2 regions of the Shewanella amazonensis SB2B genome follow, and region 1 is predicted to be linked to the other one. Evidence: riboswitches for the same ligand, from Rfam matches in the RefSeq annotation. Region 1 holds a riboswitch; the other holds the start of a gene.

What was found. Region 1 has a riboswitch for lysine ahead of SAMA_RS06140 (Na+/H+ antiporter NhaC family protein). Riboswitches for the same ligand answer to the same signal wherever they lie in the genome.
Region 2: another riboswitch for lysine. It lies ahead of lysC (lysine-sensitive aspartokinase 3); the one in region 1 lies ahead of SAMA_RS06140 (Na+/H+ antiporter NhaC family protein).

The regions. Positions count from the first base shown of each region.
Region 1 covers NC_008700.1:1,420,999-1,432,093, reverse strand. The annotation lists gene SAMA_RS06145 (M3 family metallopeptidase) at 1-1,405, shown strand, start outside; gene SAMA_RS06140 (Na+/H+ antiporter NhaC family protein) at 1,488-3,050, opposite strand; lysine riboswitch at 3,127-3,326, opposite strand; gene SAMA_RS06135 (electron transfer flavoprotein subunit alpha/FixB family protein) at 3,414-4,337, opposite strand; gene SAMA_RS06130 (electron transfer flavoprotein subunit beta/FixA family protein) at 4,339-5,088, opposite strand; gene SAMA_RS06115 (H-NS histone family protein) at 6,115-6,507, shown strand; gene SAMA_RS06110 (amidohydrolase family protein) at 6,650-9,709, shown strand; gene SAMA_RS06105 (amidohydrolase family protein) at 9,709-10,968, shown strand; gene rcsF (Rcs stress response system protein RcsF) at 11,029-11,095, shown strand, end outside.
Region 2 covers NC_008700.1:748,857-759,951, reverse strand. The annotation lists gene SAMA_RS03225 (hypothetical protein) at 1-787, opposite strand, end outside; partial or broken gene SAMA_RS19905 (winged helix-turn-helix domain-containing protein) at 842-979, opposite strand; gene rluA (bifunctional tRNA pseudouridine(32) synthase/23S rRNA pseudouridine(746) synthase RluA) at 1,236-1,910, shown strand; gene asnC (transcriptional regulator AsnC) at 1,989-2,450, shown strand; gene SAMA_RS03210 (succinylglutamate desuccinylase/aspartoacylase family protein) at 2,509-3,612, opposite strand; gene lysC (lysine-sensitive aspartokinase 3) at 3,612-4,970, opposite strand; lysine riboswitch at 5,109-5,284, opposite strand; gene SAMA_RS03200 (DUF3293 domain-containing protein) at 5,368-5,859, opposite strand; gene arcA (two-component system response regulator ArcA) at 6,416-7,132, shown strand; gene SAMA_RS03190 (S9 family peptidase) at 7,287-9,494, opposite strand; gene SAMA_RS03185 (class 1 fructose-bisphosphatase) at 9,731-10,693, shown strand; gene ppa (inorganic diphosphatase) at 10,816-11,095, shown strand, end outside.

The DNA of each region.
Region 1 (11,095 bases):
CCATGACGGCAAGTTCCTGCTGTCTATCACCAACACCACCCGTCAGCCAGTGCTGGCACAGCTTGAAAACCGTGAGCTGCGTAAGCGGGTATTCGAAGCCTCTGCCAACCGTGGCCTTGAAGGCGAAAACGAAACTGCCTCTCTGGTTGCCCGTCTGGCACAGCTTCGCGCCGAACGCGCTGCCCTGCTGGGCTTTGACAACTGGGCCAGCTATCGCCTGGCGCCACAAATGGCTGGCAGCCCTGAAGCCGTGTACGAGCTCTTTGGCACCATGGTGCCAAAAGTCGTGGCCAACACCCGCAAAGAGGCCGCCGACATTCAGGCGATGATTGATAAAACCGGTGGCAATTTCGAGCTCAAGCCTTGGGACTGGGCCTTCTACGCCGAAAAAGTGCGTCAGGAAAAGTACGCCCTGGATGAAGAGAGCCTCAAGCCTTACTTCGAATTCAACCGGGTGCTGGAAGATGGCGTGTTCTACACCATCAAGGAACTCTACGGCCTGACCATGAAGCCGCGCCCGGATCTGCCGGTATACCACCCCGATGTAAAAGCCTATGAAATGTTCGATGAAGACGGCACCAGCCTGGCCATCTTCTACGCCGACTACTTTGCCCGCGACGGCAAGCGTGGCGGCGCCTGGAAGAGCTCCTTCGTGGACCAGTCCGGTCTGCTGGGTAACAAGCCAGTGGTTGTGAACGTGATGAACATCAAGAAGGCACCGGACGGCGAGCCGACCTTTGTCAGCTACGATGAAGTGACCACCATGTTCCACGAAATGGGTCACGGCACCCACGGCATGCTGTCAAAGGTGAAATACCCAACGCTGGCAGGCACCAAGGTATCCCGCGACTTCGTTGAGTTCCCATCCACCTTCGAAGAAGACTGGGCAGCCCACCCCAAGGTGCTGGCCAACTACGCCCGTCACTATCAGAGTGGCGAGCCGCTGCCAAAGCCATTGCTGGACAAGTTGCTCAAGTCACGCAGCTTTAACCAGGGCTTCGACACCCTGGAATACATGTCAGCCGCACTGGTAGACCTGGAATGGCACTCACTGAAAGCCGGTGACAGCCTCAAAGACGTTGCCAGCTTCGAAGCCGCTGCGCTCAAGAAGCACGGTGTAGACATTGGAGCCGTGCCACCACGTTACCGCTCAACCTACTTCGCCCACGCCTTCCCGGGCGGCTACAGCGCCAGCTACTACGCCTACATGTGGTCTGAAATTTTGGCAGCCGACGCCTATGCCTATGTGCAAACCCAGGGCGGTCTGAACCGTGAGATTGGTATGAAGTACCGCAAGACCATTCGTGAAGTGGGCAACAGCGTACCGCCTATGGAAGCCTACATTAACTTCCGTGGTCAGGAGCCTACCACCGACGGTTTGCTGGAGCGCCGCGGCCTGAAATAATCGGCGCGACTTGCACCGGAGCAATACAAACCACAAAAAAAGCCGCTCAATTGAGCGGCTTTTTCCTGTCAGCTAAAGCGGTTCAGCCTTTTCCTGCCTTGATCCTGAGGCCAATCACCGACAGCACAAAGAGCACTGAGCTGGTACCAAATCCTGCCCATACTGACTCGGTAAAGCCCATCACGGTATAGCCAGCCAAACTGATCACCGCCACAATCAGCGCGTAAGGCAGCTGAGTCACCACATGGTCGATGTGATGGCAGCTGGCACCGGTGGACGACAGAATCGTGGTATCGGATATCGGCGAGCAGTGGTCGCCAAATACGGCACCGGCCAGCACAGCCGCCAGCATCGGCAGCATCATGGAGGTGTGACTGCCCATGGCCATGTCGGCGGCAATCGGCAGCATAATGCCGAAAGTGCCCCAACTAGTACCTGTGGCAAAGGCGGTGAGCCCGGCGAGCACAAACATCACCGCCGGCAGCAGCGCAAAGGGAATATTGCCGCTGGCGAGACTCGCCATAAACTTGCCGGTTTCCAGCTCGCCGATAATACCGGCAATGGTCCAGGCAAACAGCAGAATGTAAATGGCAGGCACCATGGAGCGGGCACCCTGAGTGAGTGCGGTGATTATCAGCTTGCTCTCAAGCTTTTGCACCATGGCCTGTACCAGAGTGACCCCCAGGCCAACCAACGCACCGAAGAACAGTGAGCCGCCCACATCAGTTTTCTCAAAAGCGCCAATCAGCGAAAACGGCAGTTTTTCATCGGCAAGGGCCGAAGCGCCGCTTTGGATCATAAAAAACAAGGTGGCAAATACCAGGGTGCTGATGGGCACAAAGAGACCCGCGATGTGGCCTGTATCGGCCTCCGGCAGTTCAGCACTGGCGCCCGGCGGTGTGCCCTTGGCTTCATCGTACAAATTGCCACGCATGGCGTTTTGCTCATGGGTCTTCATTGGACCCACATCCAACCCCATAAAGGCCACACACAGCAGCAATAACAGCGCGAAAATGGCGTAGAAGTTCATCGGGATCATCTGAATGAATACCGACAGATGACCCGCATCGCTCATCCCATGGCTGGCAAGAATGCCGCCAATCAGTGCGATGATGTAGGCTCCCCAGCTGGAAACCGGTGAAATGACGCACACAGGCGCGGCGGTGGAGTCCAGCAAATAAGCCAGCTTGGCACGGGAAATATAGTAACGGTCAGTCAGGGGGCGGGAAATGGACCCCACCACCAGACTATTGAAGTAGTCGTCGATAAAAACCACACAACCCAAAAACATGGTCAGCAGCTTGGCGTCACGCTTACAGCGGATACGTTGCCTTGCCCAATCGGCAAAGGCGCGGGCGGCACCGGAGACTGTAATGAGGGCTGTGATCATGCCCAAGAGCAACAAAAAGCCGAGAATATAGAGGTTCCAGCTGTTGAGCGCACCATCGCTCCACACCAGATTGGTAACCCGGTGAGCCAGAAACTCAGCGCTGGCGAGTGGGGCAAAATCGTTCAGCAGCAGGGTACCGGTCAAAATCCCCAAACCAAGGGACAAGAGTACCTTGCGGGTCAATACCGCCAGTACGATAGCCACAACCGGCGGCAGCAGGGAAAGCGCCGAGTCGGCATAACTTATCAATGTCATTGAAATATCTTCGCTTTAAACGAATGGAGGGCGACTGAACTGGTGGGAAACGGCAAAGATACCCAAAAACACCTGTCCTATCAGTAGCGCTCCATAGTAAATACAACATCTGTCATCCCGACAGAAAATACTATGGCAGTGCCGTTTCTTTCGAAAACGACCCCAGCGGAAGGCGGTGATACACACATCCACTTCGGCGCCAATACCCTTTCACAGCCCGTCAACGGCATCACCCTATTGACTGTTACTGATGCTTGGCGCACCTCTACTCAGGACGCCTGTGTGCAGGCGTGCGGCACATAAAAACACAAGCGGCCCGGGGGAAGCTACCCCCAGGCCGCATATCGTGACCAAGATCACAAATTAAAGCAAGTCTATCAGCTTGGGGACTGCCTCAAACAGGTCGGCTTCCAAGGCATAATCCGCCACCTGGAAGATAGGCGCTTCCGGGTCTTTGTTGATGGCCACAATCACCTTGGAGTCTTTCATACCCGCCAGATGCTGGATGGCGCCGGAGATACCCACGGCAATGTAAAGCTGAGGCGCCACAATCTTACCGGTTTGACCCACCTGCAAATCGTTGGGCACAAAGCCTGCGTCAACGGCGGCGCGGGAAGCGCCCACGGCGGCGCCGAGCTTGTCGGCCAGTTTTTCCAGCAGGGTAAAGTTTTCACCACTGCCCATACCACGGCCACCGGACACGATAATGCCAGCATTACCCAGCTCTGGGCGCTCAGAAACAGTCAGCTCCTGGGATACAAAGGCGCTCTTGGCGGTAAAGACCTTATCCAGTGCTTCAATGGCAGCGCTGCCACCATTCGCAGCGGCATCGAAGGCACTGGGACGAACCGTCATGACCTTCTTGTCATCCAGGCTCTCCACAGTTGCCATGGCGTTGCCGGCATAGATAGGGCGCACAAAAGTATTGGCATCAACTACCTTAACCACTTCGGAAAGTTGAGCTACATCGAGCAGTGCGGCAACCCGTGGCAGCGCATCTTTACCCATGGAGCTGGCGGCAGCCAGAATGTGACTGTAATTGCCAGCCAAATCCAGCATCAGCGCGGCCAGGTTTTCACCCAGATGCGCAGCATAGGCAGCATTGTCGGCAACCAACACCTTGGCAACGCCGTCGATGGCGGCAGCGGCGTCAGCAACAGCACCACAGTTATGGCCAGCAACCAGCAGGTGAACCTCACCACCGATGGCCTTGGCGGCACTCACAACCTTGGCGGTATCCAGTTTCAGGCTGGCGTTATCATGTTCTGCAAGGACGAGAATGCTCATATCAGATCACCTTTGCTTCGTTTTTCAGTTTTTCCACCAGCTCTTCAACGGAAGACACCTTGATACCAGCCTGACGGGTTGCAGGCGCAGCCACACTGAGCAGCTTATGATGCTGCTTCAGGGTGACACCCAGATCGGCAGGGCTCAGGGTATCGAGCGGTTTGCGCTTGGCTTTCATGATATCGGGCAACTTGGCGTAGCGAGGCTCATTGAGACGCAGGTCAGAAGTCACAATGGCTGGCATGGGCAGCTTAAGGGTTTGCAGACCACCATCCACTTCGCGGGTCACCAGCAGCTCACCGCCTTCTACCACCACTTTGGAAGCAAATGTTGCCTGAGGGGCATCCATCAGCGCCGCCAGCATTTGACCGGTTTGATTGTTATCACCGTCGATGGACTGTTTACCCAGCAACACCAGTTGGGCCTGCTCTTTGTCCTGTACGGCTTTTAAAATCTTGGCAATGGAAATGGCAGGCAGGTTGTCGTCGGCTTCGACGTGAATGCCACGGTCAGCGCCAAGGGCCATGGCAGTACGCATTTGCTCCTGTACTGCCTTGCTTCCCACGCTCACCACCACGATTTCGCTGGCATGACCCGCTTCTTTAAGGCGAACTGCTTCTTCAACGGCAATTTCACAAAAGGGGTTAATCGCCATCTTGAGGTTAGCCGTGTCCACGTCTGTGTTATCGGCCTTCACCCTCACTTTCACGTTGGCATCCACCACGCGCTTTACAGGCACCAGTATCTTCATAGGGTTTCCTTCCTGCACCTTTTTTGTTGGGGACGTGATACTCGCACGGTATGGGTGAGTATCACACAATAGCGCAACTTTAAGTGCTGTTAACGTAAACGTCAACCTGTCTCAAACGAGCGTTTGCGAGTTTGATTGGTTTATCACTGGCCAGATTTATGAACACACTCGAGATTCGCCAGCCCTCCAGATGTTGGCGTTTCAGGGAAAGGCTTGATGGCAGAACGACAGGACTCCTTAGGAAGGTGCGAACACGTCCTCGCACCGCTCTGGCTATGATAGCGACGACAGCTCAAGGCATTTATCTGAAGGCATGCCGAGGCATGGTGAAGTTGAATAAGGCCGACATGGTGTTGCTATCAAAGCCCCGTAGGGAGCAGCTTACAACGGCATCTGCCAGGTTACCTGCTTTTGAAATCAAAGCGGTGCGAAGGACTAAGGCCATTCGGGGCGAACAGTCACTTGCAACTATCCACTTTAAGCTCACGCAGAGCAAGCCCGGGACTTATTCACAACTTCCCTTATAGGAAAGGCCGGAGTGTATTGTGCGAGCCTCACTGCATATCCCCCAACGAGCAGCCGCTTAGATGGTTCAGCCTCTTAATACTGACCACGCACGCAACAAGCGAAACAATAAGATTACGCTGGGGGAATTGAATTTTAGGGTTGAAACAGCGGGCGATGAATATAAAACAGAAATATGCTCAGGCTAGGCGACAATTTCCCGCGGCAGGTTTCAATACGACTTTAGGGATAGCGTACCCTATTCCATGCGATAAACGCGTCGTCATCATTATTGAAGGTATTGCCCGGACTAAGGCGCCTGATACATTTCCAGTGGATAGTTTTCAGTCTCTGTTCATGCTGTAGAATGACCAAGAACGCATTTTCCAGAATAAAACTAATCCTTTTGACAAGAATCACTTAATAATTTCGGTTTTTTAATTGCAGATTGAATTATTTATTTCTATTATTTCATTCGATGTGAAAATTAACTTGTTATTTAAATTGGGAAGCGAGTTTACCATGAGCGAATTCCTCGAAATTTTGACCCACGGTCGTCGTCTGAAAGCAGCTGTTAAAGATTTGTCTTTGGATGAGCTGCGTGATCTTGGCGCCAAACTCGAAAAAATCATTGTTGAGCGCGAAGCCGAAGCCGAAGAAGAATTGAAAGCCAACGCCGAGCGTATTGCTAAAATTGAAGAAATCCGCAAGCAAATGGCCGAAATCGGTCTGTCTGTTGAAGATTTGGGCGTGACTGCAGCAAAACCAGCCGCGAAGAAGCGCGCTCCCCGTCCACCAAAATATAAGATTGTGGTTGACGGTGAAGAAATCACCTGGACCGGTCAGGGCCGCATGCCAACGGTATTCAAGAACGCCGTTGAAGGTGGCGCGTCCATGGATGACTTCCTCATCTAAACTGTCATCCAAATTAAAGGCCGATCTCCATCGGCCTTTTTTATTTCCTTTCGAAAACCTTTTTACATTTCTGTGCTGCCATTCTGCCCCGAATTCCGCTAACCTCTCAGTTACTTTTGCCTAAAATAACTGCGACGCTTTCATAATGATAAATAACAATAATTTGGCAGTGCTGCTGATAGGTTTGACACTTGTCGCCACCCACAGCAACGCAAAAACACTACTCACCTCGGACCCTACTCCCCTGATTGCACTGCAAGGCGCCAAATTACATCTGGCTCCGGGGCAAACCCTGGAAAAAGGCACACTGCTCATTGAAGGCAACCGTATAAAAGCAGTACTGACAGGAAACGACATTCCTGCTGGTGCTCGGGTAGTTGAAATGGCGGGCCTGGATATCTATCCCGGGTTTATCGACCCCTTTACCCAATATGGCATTAGTTTTGAGTATCCCACCGAAACCAAAAGTTCGCCGGTATACGAAATAAAACGTATCGGGGGTAATGCTGCCAACGGTGCCGTGCACGCTGAGAAACAATGGTCTCAGTATTTCGCTCCCGATAAAGAAGCCGCACTAAGCTGGATAAATAACGGCTTTACCAGTGTGCAATCGGCAAAGTTGGACGGCATTTTTCGCGGTCAGGGTGTGCACGTATCGCTGGCCGATAAAATTGCCAACGAAGTGGTGTATCGGGCCCAAGCCAATCATTATCTCTCTTTCGACAAAGGCAGCTCTGCGCAGGATTACCCAAGTTCCCTGATGGGTGCCATGGCCCTTATCCGCCAGACCTTTATGGATGCGGCCTGGTATAACGAAAATCGCAGTAAACTCTCAGCCGCCGTCGCCCCAGGCCAGCTGGAATTCAACGCAGCCCTGCAGGGGCTGGGCAATACTCAAGCGCAATATTTTATTTTTGATACGCCCGATCTGAATAATCAGCAGCGCGCATCGGCGCTAATGCGTGAATTCAAATTAAAAGGCGCGTTATTGGGGAACGGCCGGGAATATGCCCGGATTGATGAAATAAAAGCAAAGGGTTACCCACTGATATTGCCACTGAGTTTTCCGGCAGCACCCGATGTCAGCCAGCCAGGTACAGAATATCAATTGAATCTGGCAGATTTACGCCACTGGGAAAGAGCCGCTGGTAACGGCCAGGCTCTGGAGCAAGCCGGTATAGGCTTTGCGCTGACGCTTCATGGTATAGAAGACAAAAAAGATTTCTGGCCAAGGTTACAAAAAGCAATAAAAGCGGGTCTGAGCGAACAAACCGCACTGGCGGCACTCACCACCCAGGCAGCCAGTATTGCCGGCATATCCGATACTGCGGGCAAGCTGAATCCGGGCTTTGTTGCAGATCTCGCCATTTATCAGGGCAATCCCTTCAGTGATGGAAAGTTGGTGAGCGTGTTTTTGCAGGGGCAGGAAAAAGTCATTATCCCGCGGGATCAACTCGCAGTGACGGGCAGCTACACAGTCACCATTAACAACCAACCCGTGCCATTCGAGGTATCTTATGATCAGGGGCTGACATTCAAGGTTGCGGACAAATCGGCGCCCCTCACTGGGACAGGTATGCCACTCACTACCCGCGTCGAACTGCCCGGGCTCGATGGCAAGCCCAGACTTACTCTCGATTTGCACACGCTTAAAGCCGTTGCTTACGCCGACGACGGCACCCAAACGCCTTTGACGCTGGCAAAAGTAGATACCAAAAATGCTTCCAACTCTCTGGCCGACACATCCGGGCCCGAGGCCAGCAGCTACGTGGGTAAACTCACCTCTCCCAACGTGGCCTTTGGCCTGGCATCTTTACCAGAACAGGACAAGGTGCACATTCAGGGAGCCACACTCTGGACGTCAGAGTCACAGGGCATACTCGAAAATGCCGACATCATCATCAGCAAAGGTAAAATCCTGTCTATCGGCACCCGATTGATGACGCCGCCCGGCTATCAGCGCATCGATGGCACAGGCAAGCATGTAACTGCCGGTATCGTGGATGAACACTCACATATTGCCCTCAATGGCGGCACCAACGAAGGCACTGATGCAGTCACCTCTGAAGTCCGTATCGGCGATGTACTGGATCCGGAAGACGTGTCGCTGTATCGCTCCCTCGCTGGGGGCGTGACCACGGCGCAGATCCTCCACGGCAGCGCCAATCCCATCGGTGGTCAGAGCCAGTTAATTAAACTGCGCTGGGGTGAAAACGCCGAAGGTCTCAAGTACCAGGGGGCCCCGGCCAGCATCAAGTTTGCCCTCGGAGAAAACGTCAAACAGAGCAACTGGGGAGACAATTTCACCATACGTTTCCCCCAAAGCCGTATGGGTGTTGAGTCTGTCATGGCCGATGCCTTCGATGCCGCCCGTGAATACCAGCGTGACATCAAGGCCTTTAACGCCCTGGATAAACGCAGCCAGGCAGAACGTGTCAGTCCCCGCCCCAACCTCAGACTCGACGCTGTAGCAGAAGTGCTGGACAAAGGGCGTGACGTCCATATTCACTCCTATGTGCAGTCAGAGATCCTGATGTTCCTTCGTCTCGCCGAAACCTACGGTTTCAAGGTGAAGGCCTTTACCCATGTGCTCGAAGGGTACAAGGTGGCCAAGGAGCTCGCTGCCCATGGTGCAGGCGCATCCACCTTCTCCGATTGGTGGGCCTATAAGTTTGAGGTGTACGACGCCATAGTGCAGAACGCCTGCCTGATGCATCAGGCGGGAGTGCTAACGAGCCTCAATTCCGACAGCTTTGAAATGCAGCGCCGTCTCAATCAGGAAGCGGCCAAATCGATGATGTACTGCGATATGTCAGCAGAAGATGCCTGGAAGATGATCACCATCAACCCCGCCAGGCAGTTGGGTATCGATAAGGAAACCGGGTCGCTCAAAGAAGGTAAAGTCGCCGATCTGGTACTCTGGGATGCCAATCCCCTGTCGGTCTATGCCCGCACCGAAGCCGTGTGGATTGATGGCAAGCGCTTTTATGACAGGGAAACCGACAAGCAAATGCAGGCAGCCCAGGCAAGCGAGCGTCAGGCACTGGTGGCAAAAATCCTGTCACTGGATGAATCCGAAAAAGCCGGTGAAAAGTCAGAACAAAAACAAGAGCCGTTATGGCATTGCGATAGTCATTACATCGCCTTTGGCACCCGGGCCAGTCATCTGGGTGCCCAACATCAGCATCAAGGAGCACACTAATGAGAATCCTGACCCTACCCCTGCTCCTGACAAGCGTTTGCGGCCTGGCCCACGATATGGTGCCCGGCACGGCGCAGCAGCAAGCCATATTGTTTACCCATGCCACAGTGCATACTGCCTCGAATGGGGTGCTTGAAAACACCAACGTCTTGGTTGAGAACGGCCGCATCGCGGCCATGGGCGAGCAAATTCAGGCTGCCAATGCCCGGGTGATAGACGCCACTGGCAAACACCTCTACCCCGGGCTGATTGCTCTCGATACCCAAGTGGGTATGGTAGAAATTGAGATGGTGCGCCCCACTGTGGACACTCAGGATGTGGGCCTCAACAATGCTGAACTCAAGGCCTCATCGGTGTTTAACCCTGACTCCGAGATTATCCCGACCCTGCGCAAAAATGGCATCACACACGCACAAATCGTGCCCCGTGGTGAACTGCTTGCCGGGCAAAGCGCGCTGGTGAATCTCGACAGCTGGACAGTGGAAGATGCCCTGGTCGACTCGCCCGCGGCACTGCACCTCTACTGGCCGGAGCTTGGCAATCTGCCGGTAAAAGATGAAGAGCGCAGCAAGGCACTCACTGCCCACGGCGAAGCCCTGGCACAAATCGATACGCTCTTTAGTGAGGCCAGTGCCTTTGTCCAGCGCAAAGCCGCAGAGCCCAGCCTTACCCACAGGCGCTTTGAAGCCATGGCACCGCTCTTTCGTGGTGACACAACCTTGTTCCTCCATGCCAATACCGCAGGTGCCATCGGTGAAGTACTCACCTTTGTTAAAAAGTACCAACTCAAAGCCGTGTTGGTGGGTGGTTATGAAGCCTGGCACCATGGGGATGCTATCAAGGCCGCAGGCATTGCTGTGGTATACCCTTCGGTATTCAGCCTGCCCAGATACCGGGACGACAATATCGACGAAGCCTTCAGTATTCCCGCCCGCCTGGCTGATGCAGGTATCGACTTTGCCATTGGCTACAGCGGCGATTGGGATGCACGTAATCTGCCCTATGCCGCAGGATACGCCGCAGCCCATGGTTTAGGGAAAGAAGCGGCGCTCAAAGCGGTCACCCTCAATGCCGCCCGTATCCTTGGGGTGTCAGATATGGGCGCTATCGAGGTGGGGTACCGAGCCAATCTGGTACTCTCTGGCGGGGATATTCTCGACCCTCTCAGCAGCCGTATCGAGCAGGTATTTATCGATGGCCGTGAGATAACCCTGAAAACCCGCGCCGATCAGCTTTATCAAAAGTATCTGAAGCGATAGAATTTTGGCATTCAAGGCCGGGCTGGAATGTCTCCGCCCCGCTCCCGAAAGGATCCCATCATGACCCCACACCCGTTGAAAGCCGCCGCAGCCATCGCGGTCGCCCTGTTAATGTCAGCCTGTACTT
Region 2 (11,095 bases), 670 kb from region 1:
AATCACCCCGACCTATACTGTGCGGGCGGCTGAGCTGTTCTTTCTTTAAGGTATTCAGATTGACCTGATAAATCTTTTTAAAATCTTCAACGCCGTCCGAGTCCACGAAATAGAGCTCCTGCCCCCTTATGGCCAGAGCGCTCGATTGAGTGGCTTTGTCACATTGGGAGACTACTTTTGCGTTGCGGGTGAGCAAATCCAACAGAATGAGTTCGCAGCGTCCTTTACCATCAAAGTTCAAGTACGCCAAATGGCCGCCATCATCGCTCCAGGCCGGATAGCGCTGGTTGTAGGCTGTTGGCGAGTTGTCAGCCAGAGAGACTTGCCCCGTAGTCAGGTCCTGTAACAGAACACGCCACTCTTTCGCTTTAAGGTCCCGAAAGGCAAATGCCAGCTTTTTGCCATCCGGTGATAACACCGGATCGACCTCCTGCCCCTCCAGAGAGGTTAACGGCAACAATGAAGCTATGTTGTCTTGCACGGGTTCGGCTTTTGACTTGTCACTCTGGGTCAAAGTATCCCAGACGATGAATGCCAACAGAGACAGGAGTACACCCACCAATGCGTAAGTCGCCAGGATGAGACGGCCAGGCTTTAGCTGGGCAGGCTTTGGCTGGGCAGGCACGGGCTTAATGTCTGGTGACATTGTTGAGGAACTGCGCTGCTGGTTGTCTTCAATGTCTATCGGCGCCACGGGAGCCGCTGCATTTGGGACCTCTGAAGAGTGTGTCAAATCGGAAGGTGTTATTACCTGACCTTCAAGTGGTTCCACCTCTGCTATCAGCAAATAACCGACCTTGGGGACGGTTTGAATAACCTGCTGACTGCGGGCGTCGTCGCCCAAGGCGCTTCTGAGCTGAGCAATAATCCGGTTGATGGCATTGTCGGATACCTGACCACCGCGCCACACTTCCCTGATAAGCTCGTCGCGACTGACGGGACGACCGGCACGCTCCAGCAGACACACCAATACCTGCATCACCCGCAGTTCGAGTTTGGTGTCAGAGCCGTTTTTGGCAATCACACACCGCTCTGGGATAACCATGTAGGGGCCGAGGCGGTATTTTTTATTATTAAACATGCTGTTCGCTTTGTGACCCAGTCTTTATTTTTGTGTTATTTAATCAATATCGGCGAAGGAGTGGAAGCAAAGAACCAAGAAAGCCTGCTTTAGGCTTGCCGACGTTTGCCCCCTTGGGTATCTTAAGCGCCCTAACGCCGTACCGAGAACCATGATGGACGACTTCAGCTACAATCCCCCCACAGACCCCTGGCTGGACATATTGCATCAGGACAAGGACATCATAGTGATCAATAAACCCAGCGGTTTATTGTCGGTACCAGGCCGGGATCCCATCCACCATGACAGCGCCTGGAGCCGTATCAAAGCCGAACATCCCAATAGTCAGGTGGTCCACAGACTGGATATGGCGACCTCCGGGGTAATGGTCTACGCGCTGCGAAAGAGTGCCGAGGTCGAACTGAAACGCCAATTTCGCGACCGCGAAACCCACAAAACCTACTTTGCCCGGGTGGCTGGTCATGTCAAAGCTAATTGCAGCGTGGATTTACCACTGATTTGCGACTGGCCAAACAGGCCAAGGCAAAAAGTAGACCATGAGATTGGCAAACCCTCCCTGACCCATGTCGACGTAATCAGTTACGGCAAACGTTCCACCCTGGTTAAACTGACACCTATCACCGGCCGCAGCCATCAACTAAGAGTGCATATGATGGCCCTGGGGCATCCTATTCTCGGTGATGGCTTTTACGCCGACCCACTGGCCAAGAGTCTTGCCGATCGCTTGCTGCTTCATGCTGCGAGTCTCAGCTTTACCCATCCTTACAGTGGTGAGGCCATGACCTTCAGTACAGAAGTCCCCTTCGCAGAGGCGACGGCTAATCAGTAAAGTCACCTTTTCACTGGAAAAATAATACTGAAGCCCGTAAATTATTGTTCAATCATTCGGTAGTTAGAGCAGTTAGCAGTGGATACATCATTTCAGCGCGATCAGTTGGACAACCAGATCCTCGAGGCCCTGATGGCCGATGCCCGCACCCCCTTTGCTGAATTGGCAAAACGTTTTGGGGTCAGCGCCGGCACCATTCACGTTCGGGTCGAAAAGATGAAGCAGGCAGGCATCATCACCGGCGCCCAAATCACTGTTAACCCTAAAGCGCTGGGTTACGATGTTTGTTGCTTTATCGGCATTAACCTTAAAAGCGCCGGTGACTACCCGGCCGCCATCTCAAAACTCAATGCTCTGGAAGAAGTGGTGGAAGCCTACTACACCACCGGCAATTACAGCATCTTCGTGAAAGTCATGTGCCAGTCCATCGACAGTCTGCAGCATGTGCTGATTAATCGCATCCAGTCCATCGCCGAAATTCAGTCAACCGAGACCCTGATCAGCCTGCAAAACCCCATAGTAAGGGCGGTAAAACCCTGATTGGGATAACGAGATAAAAAAACACCGGACTTGAGTCCGGTGTTTTTTATTGGCTGAGTCAGAGCTCGAAGACCTTGGTCATAACCTTATAAAGCTCGGTGCCCTGATGTACTGAAGCCGAGGCAAAATGCAGTATGGGCACGCCATCTTCAGGCAGACGCAATACGGTCAGCTCTTCACCTGTGCCGTAGAGATCCAGTCTTAACAGATTCACCAGGGGATCGGTTGCCTTCATCGGCACACCCACCTTCCCAAGGTATTCCACCATCCCCGCTTTTGGGGCATGAAACTTGCGATAGTTTTTCAGGAAACAGCCGTATCGTTTCATGGGTTTGGGCAACACGGTTTCGGCAATCACACCACGATGACTCAAATAGGCCAGGATACCTTCTGCATCTTCCAGCGCATCATCCAAATCAATGCGCTCCTGACTGCCAAGCTCCAGCGTTAGTGCCGAGACTCTCACCCCAAGTTCGCGACCATGGCTGGATGCCACCTCGGCCAATGTCCACCAGGGCACAAAGGCCGCTTCGTCCATGGCGCCGCCAAAGCTGTTGGGAATGAGCAAGGTATAAGGTATTGAGAAATACTGGGCAGCGCTGCGCTCGTATTCGGGGCAATACAGATGCTTGCATGACTTGGGGCCGGTATGCAGATCGAGCACTATGTCGGCCCTGTGTGCCATGGACTGCAAGGTTACTGCCAGCCTGTGCCCTGTGGTCACACCCCAGGGGTTATTCAGTCTGCGGGCACATTCTTCCACAAGGGTGGCGCGAAATGCGGTGATGAGCGTATCGTCATCCAGATGGGAATGCTCCTGATACCAGACTTCAATATTGAACCCATGGTCCAGATACTCGCGATTCCAATTGACCCCGGTAATGGGGTCGAAACGCCCAAGGGTAAACTCACCGCTCTTTTGGTTAATACCCAAGGGGTTTGCCAGTGGCACCAGACTGATATCCCCCAGAAGCTCGTAGTGCTCGAGGAGTTTCATCAGCTGGTAGATAACCGCATTGCCCTGCACCTCAGCGCCATGGACGTTGGCCTGAATATAGACACTGGGGCCAGCTCCCTTGCCTTTAAAGCGATACACAGGCAAAGACAGCGGCTGTCCTGCAGCCAGCTCGCCGACCCGAACTTCGTGTTTATCGACCCGCATTATGCCTGACCTTCAAACAGGTTCTCGTGCAGTGCCTTCACGACTTGCGCCGCTTCACTCTCAGCTACCAGCACGCACAGGTTATGGGGGCTCGCGCCCTGACAAATCATACGCACATTGTGGTTTTCGAGCACGGTAAACACCTGGCGGCAAATCCCCGGGGTGCTGGCGATACGGTTACCAATTATGGCCACCAGTGCCAGATTGTCCTCTACCCTAACCCGGCAATGCTGGGACAGCTCCTGCAGCAAGGCTTCACTGAGCAAACCGCTGCCGGTGGAATCGGAGCCGGTTTTATCCAACGTCAGTGACACGTTCACTTCTGAAGTGGTAATAAGGTCCACCGAGATTTTATGACGCGCCAGAGTGGCAAAGGTTTCTGCCAAAAAGCCACGGGCATGGAGCATCTGCAGGCTGTGCAGGTTCAGCAGCGTCTGATCGCGGCGCACGGCCACGGCGCGGTAAATAGGGGGATTGTCCACCTGATGGCGGATCCAGGTGCCACCCTTTTCTGGTTCGCGGCTTGAGCCGACAAACACCTGAATTTGCTGGCGAACCGCAGGCAAAATTGTGGCTGGGTGCAATACCTTTGCACCGAAAGTCGCCATTTCGGCCGCTTCGTTAAAACTGATTTCGGCAATGGGTCTGGCGTTGGGCGCCAGACGTGGATCAGTGGTGTAAATACCGGCCACATCGGTCCAAATCTCTACCGCATCGGCACGCAGGGCTTCTGCCAACAAGGCGGCAGAATAATCGCTGCCACCGCGACCCAGGGTGGTGGTGCGACCTTCTGCATCGGCACCGATAAAGCCCTGGGTCACCACTATGTCCCGTTCGAGCAACGGCTGCAGGAAATCCCGGGCCAGCGCCGCGATATCTTCAATCTGCGGCTCGGCGCGGCCGAAGTGGCTGTCGGTTCGCATGACCTGACGCACATCGAAGCTGCTGCTCTTTGCCCCTTGCTGCCTCAGTACAGCCGAAAACAACAGCGCGGAACATTGCTCTCCCATGGACAAGAGCTCGTCCATGATGGCCTTGCTGCGATTGAGGATGAGCGACTCACTGAGCACAGAAATCCGCGATAACAGAGCATCCAGCGCGGCCGCCACATCCTGTGGGCGCTCCAGCTTATCGAGGATGGCATATTGAATTTGTGCAATCTGCTTGAGCAGTTGCAGGCGACGCTCATCGGTCACTGTGGCCTGGGTCAGCTCTACCAGCAAGTTGGTCACACCACTGGATGCACTGACCACCACCAAACGGGTAGCAGAATTGGCCAGCACTATGGCGGCGCAGCGTGACATGGCATTGAAATCGGCGACCGAGGTGCCACCGAATTTGGCTACAACAAGAGACATCAGCACACCTCCATCGACGGCGAGTGGAAGACAGCGACATTCAAGCTAAAACGGGTTTTCATGAGTAATCTCCGAACTGACTTCGTTCGAAGAGCCTGGTGCAAAGATACGGCACCCCAAAAGGAGGGAAAAGCGATCGTCACCAGAAGCTCTCCACCAAATAACAGGTGACAATCGTCAGGATTCAGCCTGAACGACCGACAAAACGCACTCAAGCACGTGGTTTTGCCTCGGCGCCAATCTCCCTCACAGGTCGTCTTTGGAGTGATTGCTCCTCAAGCCTGCTACCTAGTTGGCGCTCCTCTTCTGTGCCTTCCACGGGGAAGGGACGAAAAAAGTAGCAATAAAGCGGTATTCAAGTCAATGCGAAATTATGCAAGTTGAAAAAATGCTGTGTTCACAGAAACTGGGATCCCAATGATGGCATACCCTCAGCCCTGTCGGTTGGCACCAACTCCGGCAATTCATGGACCAGCCGAACCCGGGAGCGGAAGGATCCCAACGTCTTGGGTTCGCTGTCCATCCGGCAGGGAAGCAACATCAGCTCGTCCCGCATCACATAATAGAGCGCATTTTGCCGGTATTTATGAGCCAAACGAACGCTGTCGTCAGGTTCCATAAACACGGCCCAACTTTTTTCCATGTGGGAAAGCTGCTCATTGGTGCCTATCAAGGCACGATAAGGCACGCCCAAGGCTTCTATGTCCCTTAACAGTTGCCGGTCAAGCAAACGGTTTTGGCAGGCATCCAGAAGCTCACCCATAGGGTTATAGGCAGTGATAATGGCAAAGTGTGCGTGGGGAGAAAGGTGTTGAGTCAACAAGAAACTTGCCGACTGATAGATGTTCCAAAGCTGCTGTGAATGATTTTCCATGTCAGTGATAATCATGCAAAAGAACCTGAGCTAGTTTAGCAGACTCTGTTACGCTGCCTAGCCTTGTGAGCTGGATCTCATTCCGATAATCACCAGTTCATATATTTTTCAATAACATAAGCAATATTAATGATAATTAATCGGCGACTACAAAGGATTTGTTAACATTTCAATTGTTAACAAATGCCTAAAACGAGTACAATTGACAGCGTTAGCCATCCAAATCATTCAGCCGTTCATTTGATACAGGCTGTTACAAATTTTCCGCTGATGTCAGTAACTTGGCTAAACAACTGTACAAAATGTGATCCATATTCAATTTAACATTTATACTTTGAAAAAAAATAACGACTTGGGAACTTCAGCAAGTAGTTTTTTATCGAAGTGAGTACAGTTCACGCTTCCCCTTTGAGGGATGATTATTGAACTAGTCGTAGAGTGTGCCCCAAGGCGTTGTCTCTTTACCTCCTCAGGTTATTTGGGTCTTGCCGGAATAAAAAGCAGGGCCTGGCTGACAGTTGGCCGACACACCCGATTAGCACAGATTTGTTTTAAATTTAGGTACTTGATTATGCAAAATCCGCACATTCTGATCGTAGAAGACGAAGCCGTTACCCGTAATACATTAAGAAGTATTTTTGAGGCCGAGGGATATGTGGTGACTGAGGCCAACGATGGCGCAGAAATGCATAAAGCCTTGCAGGAAAATAAAATAAACCTGGTGGTGATGGATATCAACCTGCCGGGTAAAAACGGTCTGTTGTTGGCACGCGAACTGCGTGAAATCAACAACATTGGCCTGATTTTCCTGACTGGCCGTGACAACGAAGTGGACAAGATCCTGGGTCTTGAAATTGGCGCGGACGATTATATTACCAAGCCGTTCAACCCACGTGAGCTGACCATTCGTGCCCGTAATCTTCTGACTCGCGTCAATAGCGCTGGCGCCGAAGTCGAAGAGAGAGCCGCGGTCGAGGTTTATCGTTTCAATGACTGGAGCCTGGAAATCAACAGCCGTTCTCTGGTCAGCCCAACCGGTGAGTCTTACAAACTGCCACGCAGCGAATTCCGTGCCATGCTGCACTTCGTTGAAAACCCAGGCAAGATCCTGAGCCGCGCCGATCTTCTGATGAAGATGACAGGCCGTGAACTCAAGCCACACGACCGTACCGTAGACGTGACTATCCGTCGTATCCGCAAGCACTTCGAAAGCCAGCCAGATACACCGGAAATCATCGCCACCATCCACGGTGAAGGCTATCGCTTCTGTGGTAACCTGGACGAATAAGGGTTAACCCCTCTTTAATAAGCCAATCTTCGGATTGGCTTTTTTATTGGCTGCATTTTATTGATAAGCCAATAGCGTAATCTTTGAAATCCATAAGTACTTAAGAAAAAAGCCTGTCATCGACAGGCCTTTTTATATCCCAGTCAAACCGGGTTTAATGCTTGATCTCAGTATCGAGGAAATCGGCTAGAGTGCGGTACAAATGAGTACGCACCTTCTCGCCACGCATCGAATGCTTGGAGCCTGGGTAATCCACCATACGGAACAGCTTGCCTTCATCCTGCAGCGCCTTGTAAACCCGGGTCGAGTTTTCAAACAACACGTTATCATCGGCCATACCGTGATACATCAACAGCCCACCCTGATAGCCGCCCACGTGGGGGAACACGCTCGCCTTGTTATAACCTTCGCCGTTGCGTTCCGGATGACCCATATAGCGCTCGGTGTAATGGGTATCGTACAGCCGCCAATCTGTCACAGGCGCGCCGGAAATGGCCGCTTTAAAGTGGTTTGGCGCCTTGAAGAGACTCATCAGTGCCATGTAGCCGCCATAGCTGTGGCCGTAAATCGCCACTTTATCTCCTGCAACAAAAGGCAGCGTACGAAGATAATCCACCCCTGCCATCTGGTCACGCACCTCGGCATCACCCAGGTTTTGATAAATCACGTACTCAAATTGGGTACCGCGGTGGGCTGAACCACGGTTATCCAACTGGAATACCAGATAATCGTTTTGCAGCAGATACTGGGTAAAATAATCCTGTTCGCTCCAGCTGTTGGTTACCAGCTGCGCATGGGGACCACCATACACCCGCACCACCACGGGATACTTCTTGCTGGCGTCGAAATTGATGGGCTTGAACAAACGGTAGTGCAGCGTCTGACCGTCATCGGCCTTCAGAGTGCCAAACTCCGGCAGTTGCCACAGACCAGCAAAGGGATGCAGTGGGTGGCCAGCTTTGACGGCGTTTTCTTCCACCCAGGCCAGATGCTTACCGGCAGCATCGTGCAAGCTCACCTGAGGAGGCTGTGACAGGCTGTTGAAGTAATCCAGATACACAGGGTTGTTTTCAGCAAACACTGTGCCGTGCATACCGGCCGCGGTTGAGAGCCGTTCAATCTCGCCCCCCTTAAGGCTCACCCGGTACAGATGACGCTCGGTTACCTTGTCCTTGCGGCCGCTGAAATACACAAGGCCCGCCTTTTCATCCACATAGGCGATTTCATCCACGGTCCAGTCGCCTTTGGTCAACTGACGCTTCACCTTGCCTTTGGCCTCGAACAGGTAAATATGGCTGTAACCATCGCGCTCTGAGGTCCACAGGAAATCGCCGCTGTCCTTGAAAAAATGAAGGTCGTTATTCAGATTCACCCAGGCCTTGCTGGTTTCTTTTACCAGCAGTTGACTCTTGCCAGGCTTGTCCACAGAAACCTTACGCAGCTCAAGGGTCTGCTGGTCACGGCTTTGCCATTGGAAGCTGAGTTCTTTGCTGTTTGGCAACCATTTTACCCGCGGCAGGTAGATATCTTTCTCTTTGCCCAGCTCCACCCAGTCGGTCTTAATGCCATCAAGGCTGACAATACCGAGCGCGATTTCCACGTTGGCCTTGCCCGCATAGGGATAACGCTGCTCAGTAAGCTTAATGCCGTCGGCATAGATTTCATTACGGGTCACCAGCTCCACCGGCGACTCATCGATACGGGTAAAGGCGATGCGCGCTTCGTCTGGCGACCACCAGTAACCGGTCATGCGATCCATTTCTTCCTGGGCCACAAACTCGGCCATGCCGTTTTTAATTGCGCCGCCACCGTCTTTGGTCAGCTGCGTCAGAGAATTGTTTTCCAACTCATACACATAGAGGTTTTGCTCCTTAATAAAGGAGACATAGTTTCCCTTGGGCGACAGCTTGGCGTCGGTGGCAAAGCCATCACCAGTGGCGAGCAGACGCACATCACCGCTCTTGGGAGTGAAGTAGTACAGCTGGCCAGCGGCCGGGATAAGTAACGCCTCGCCGTCTTTGGCCCAGAAGTACTCCATTATGCCCTGGCCATAAATGCGCTGACGCTCGCGGCGGGCCTTTTCTTCATCGGAAAGCTCGCCGCCCGCCAGTTTGTCGGCATCCAGCAGCAGGCTTACCTTGCCGCTCGCCACGTCCATCTCCCACAAATCATAAAAGTGTTGATTGTCGGCGCGGCCTTTCAAAAAGGTGACCTTGCTGCCATCGGGAGAGAGCGCCAGCCCACGGGGGCTGCTGCCCGCCAATGCAGGAGAAGCGTACATGCGCTCAATTGCCAGCGGTTCTGTTCCTGCGCCCGGAAAGGCCGGGGCCGCCTGAATAGAGACGGCCACGCCCGTCAACATTAATGAAGCCACGATTTTTTTAATCATTGTTTTTTCCATGTGTGGTTCGTGAGGAATGTATTTCAAAACAGCTATCGACTGCTTAGATAAGCCAACCATTCTGCCCGAAAACTTTGCCGCTGCCAAAGTAATAGCCAATCGCAAAGGCCACTGAAAATGTCACCAATCTCGGGTATCATTAGCGCCAGAATTATTCCAAAGACCTCCCCAAATTTGTCTAACCAGAAGGACACAAGATGCAGACCCTGTCCCAATCCCTTAAACAAAGCGCGATCAGCGAGGAGCTTGCCAGCCTGTTAACCGTGCTGGCCAACAGCTCCAAAGACATCAGCCAGGCCGTGCGCCGTGGTGCCCTCGCCGGTGTACTCGGCGTTGCAGGCACCGAAAACGTGCAGGGTGAAGATCAGAAAAAGCTCGACGTTATCACCAACGACATGCTGAAAGACGCATTGGCTGCCCAAGGCTCGGTGAAGGCGCTGGCCTCGGAAGAAGAAGATGAGATAGTGCCACTGGCTCAGGACGGCCAGTTTCTGGTGTGCTTCGACCCACTTGATGGCTCTTCCAATATCGACATCAACTCGCTGGTAGGCACCATTTTCTCTGTTCTGCCGGCCCCAAGCGGTGACGTGAGCGAGCAAAGCTTCCTACAACCTGGCCGCAAGCAGCTGGCGGCAGGTTACGTGCTCTACGGCCCATCCACCATGCTGGCGTTGACCACGGGCCAGGGCGTGCAGCTCTTTACCCTCGACCCGGTCAGCGGCGACTACCTGCTGACCGTAGACGGGGTGCAAATAAGCAAGGACACCGGCGAGTTCGCCATCAATATGTCCAACCAGCGCTTCTGGGAGCCGGGCATGCAGGCCTACATTGCTGACCTGATTCAGGGCAAAGAAGGCCCGCGCGGCAAGAACTTCAACATGCGCTGGATTGCAGCCATGGTGGGTGATGTGCACCGAGTGTTGTGCCGCGGCGGACTGTTCACCTACCCCACCGACACTAAGGACCCGAAAAAGCCGTTCAAACTGCGCCTGATGTACGAGGCCAACCCAATGGCATTCTTGGTTGAGCAGGCGGGCGGCAAAGCCAGTACCGGCTATGAGACCATTCTCGACATAGCGCCAAGTGAAATTCACCAGCGCGTGGCGGTAATTTTGGGCTCGGCCAACGAGGTGGATGCCTGTCTGGGTTACCACAACTGAGACTGGCGTTAGTCTTTAGTCCGATGGCGGCGGCCTTTGATTGGCAAGCCGCCAAATCGCGCTATAATACGCGCCAACCGATTTTCTGAAATCTGATTTCAATACCGTTAAAGGATATGCAAATGAGCTTGAATGCAGTGCCAGCGGGCAAATCCCTGCCAGATGATATCTATGTAATCATCGAGATCCCACAGAACCACGATCCTATCAAGTACGAAGTGGACAAGGACAGCGGCGCCCTGTTTGTTGACCGCATCATGACTGCTCCTATGTTCTATCCTTGCAACTACGGTTATGTGAACCAGACTCTGAGCCTGGATGGTGACCCAGTAGACGTACTGGTACCTACCCAGTACCCACTTCAGCCTGGCAGTGTGATCCGTTGCCGCCCTGTTGGCGTGC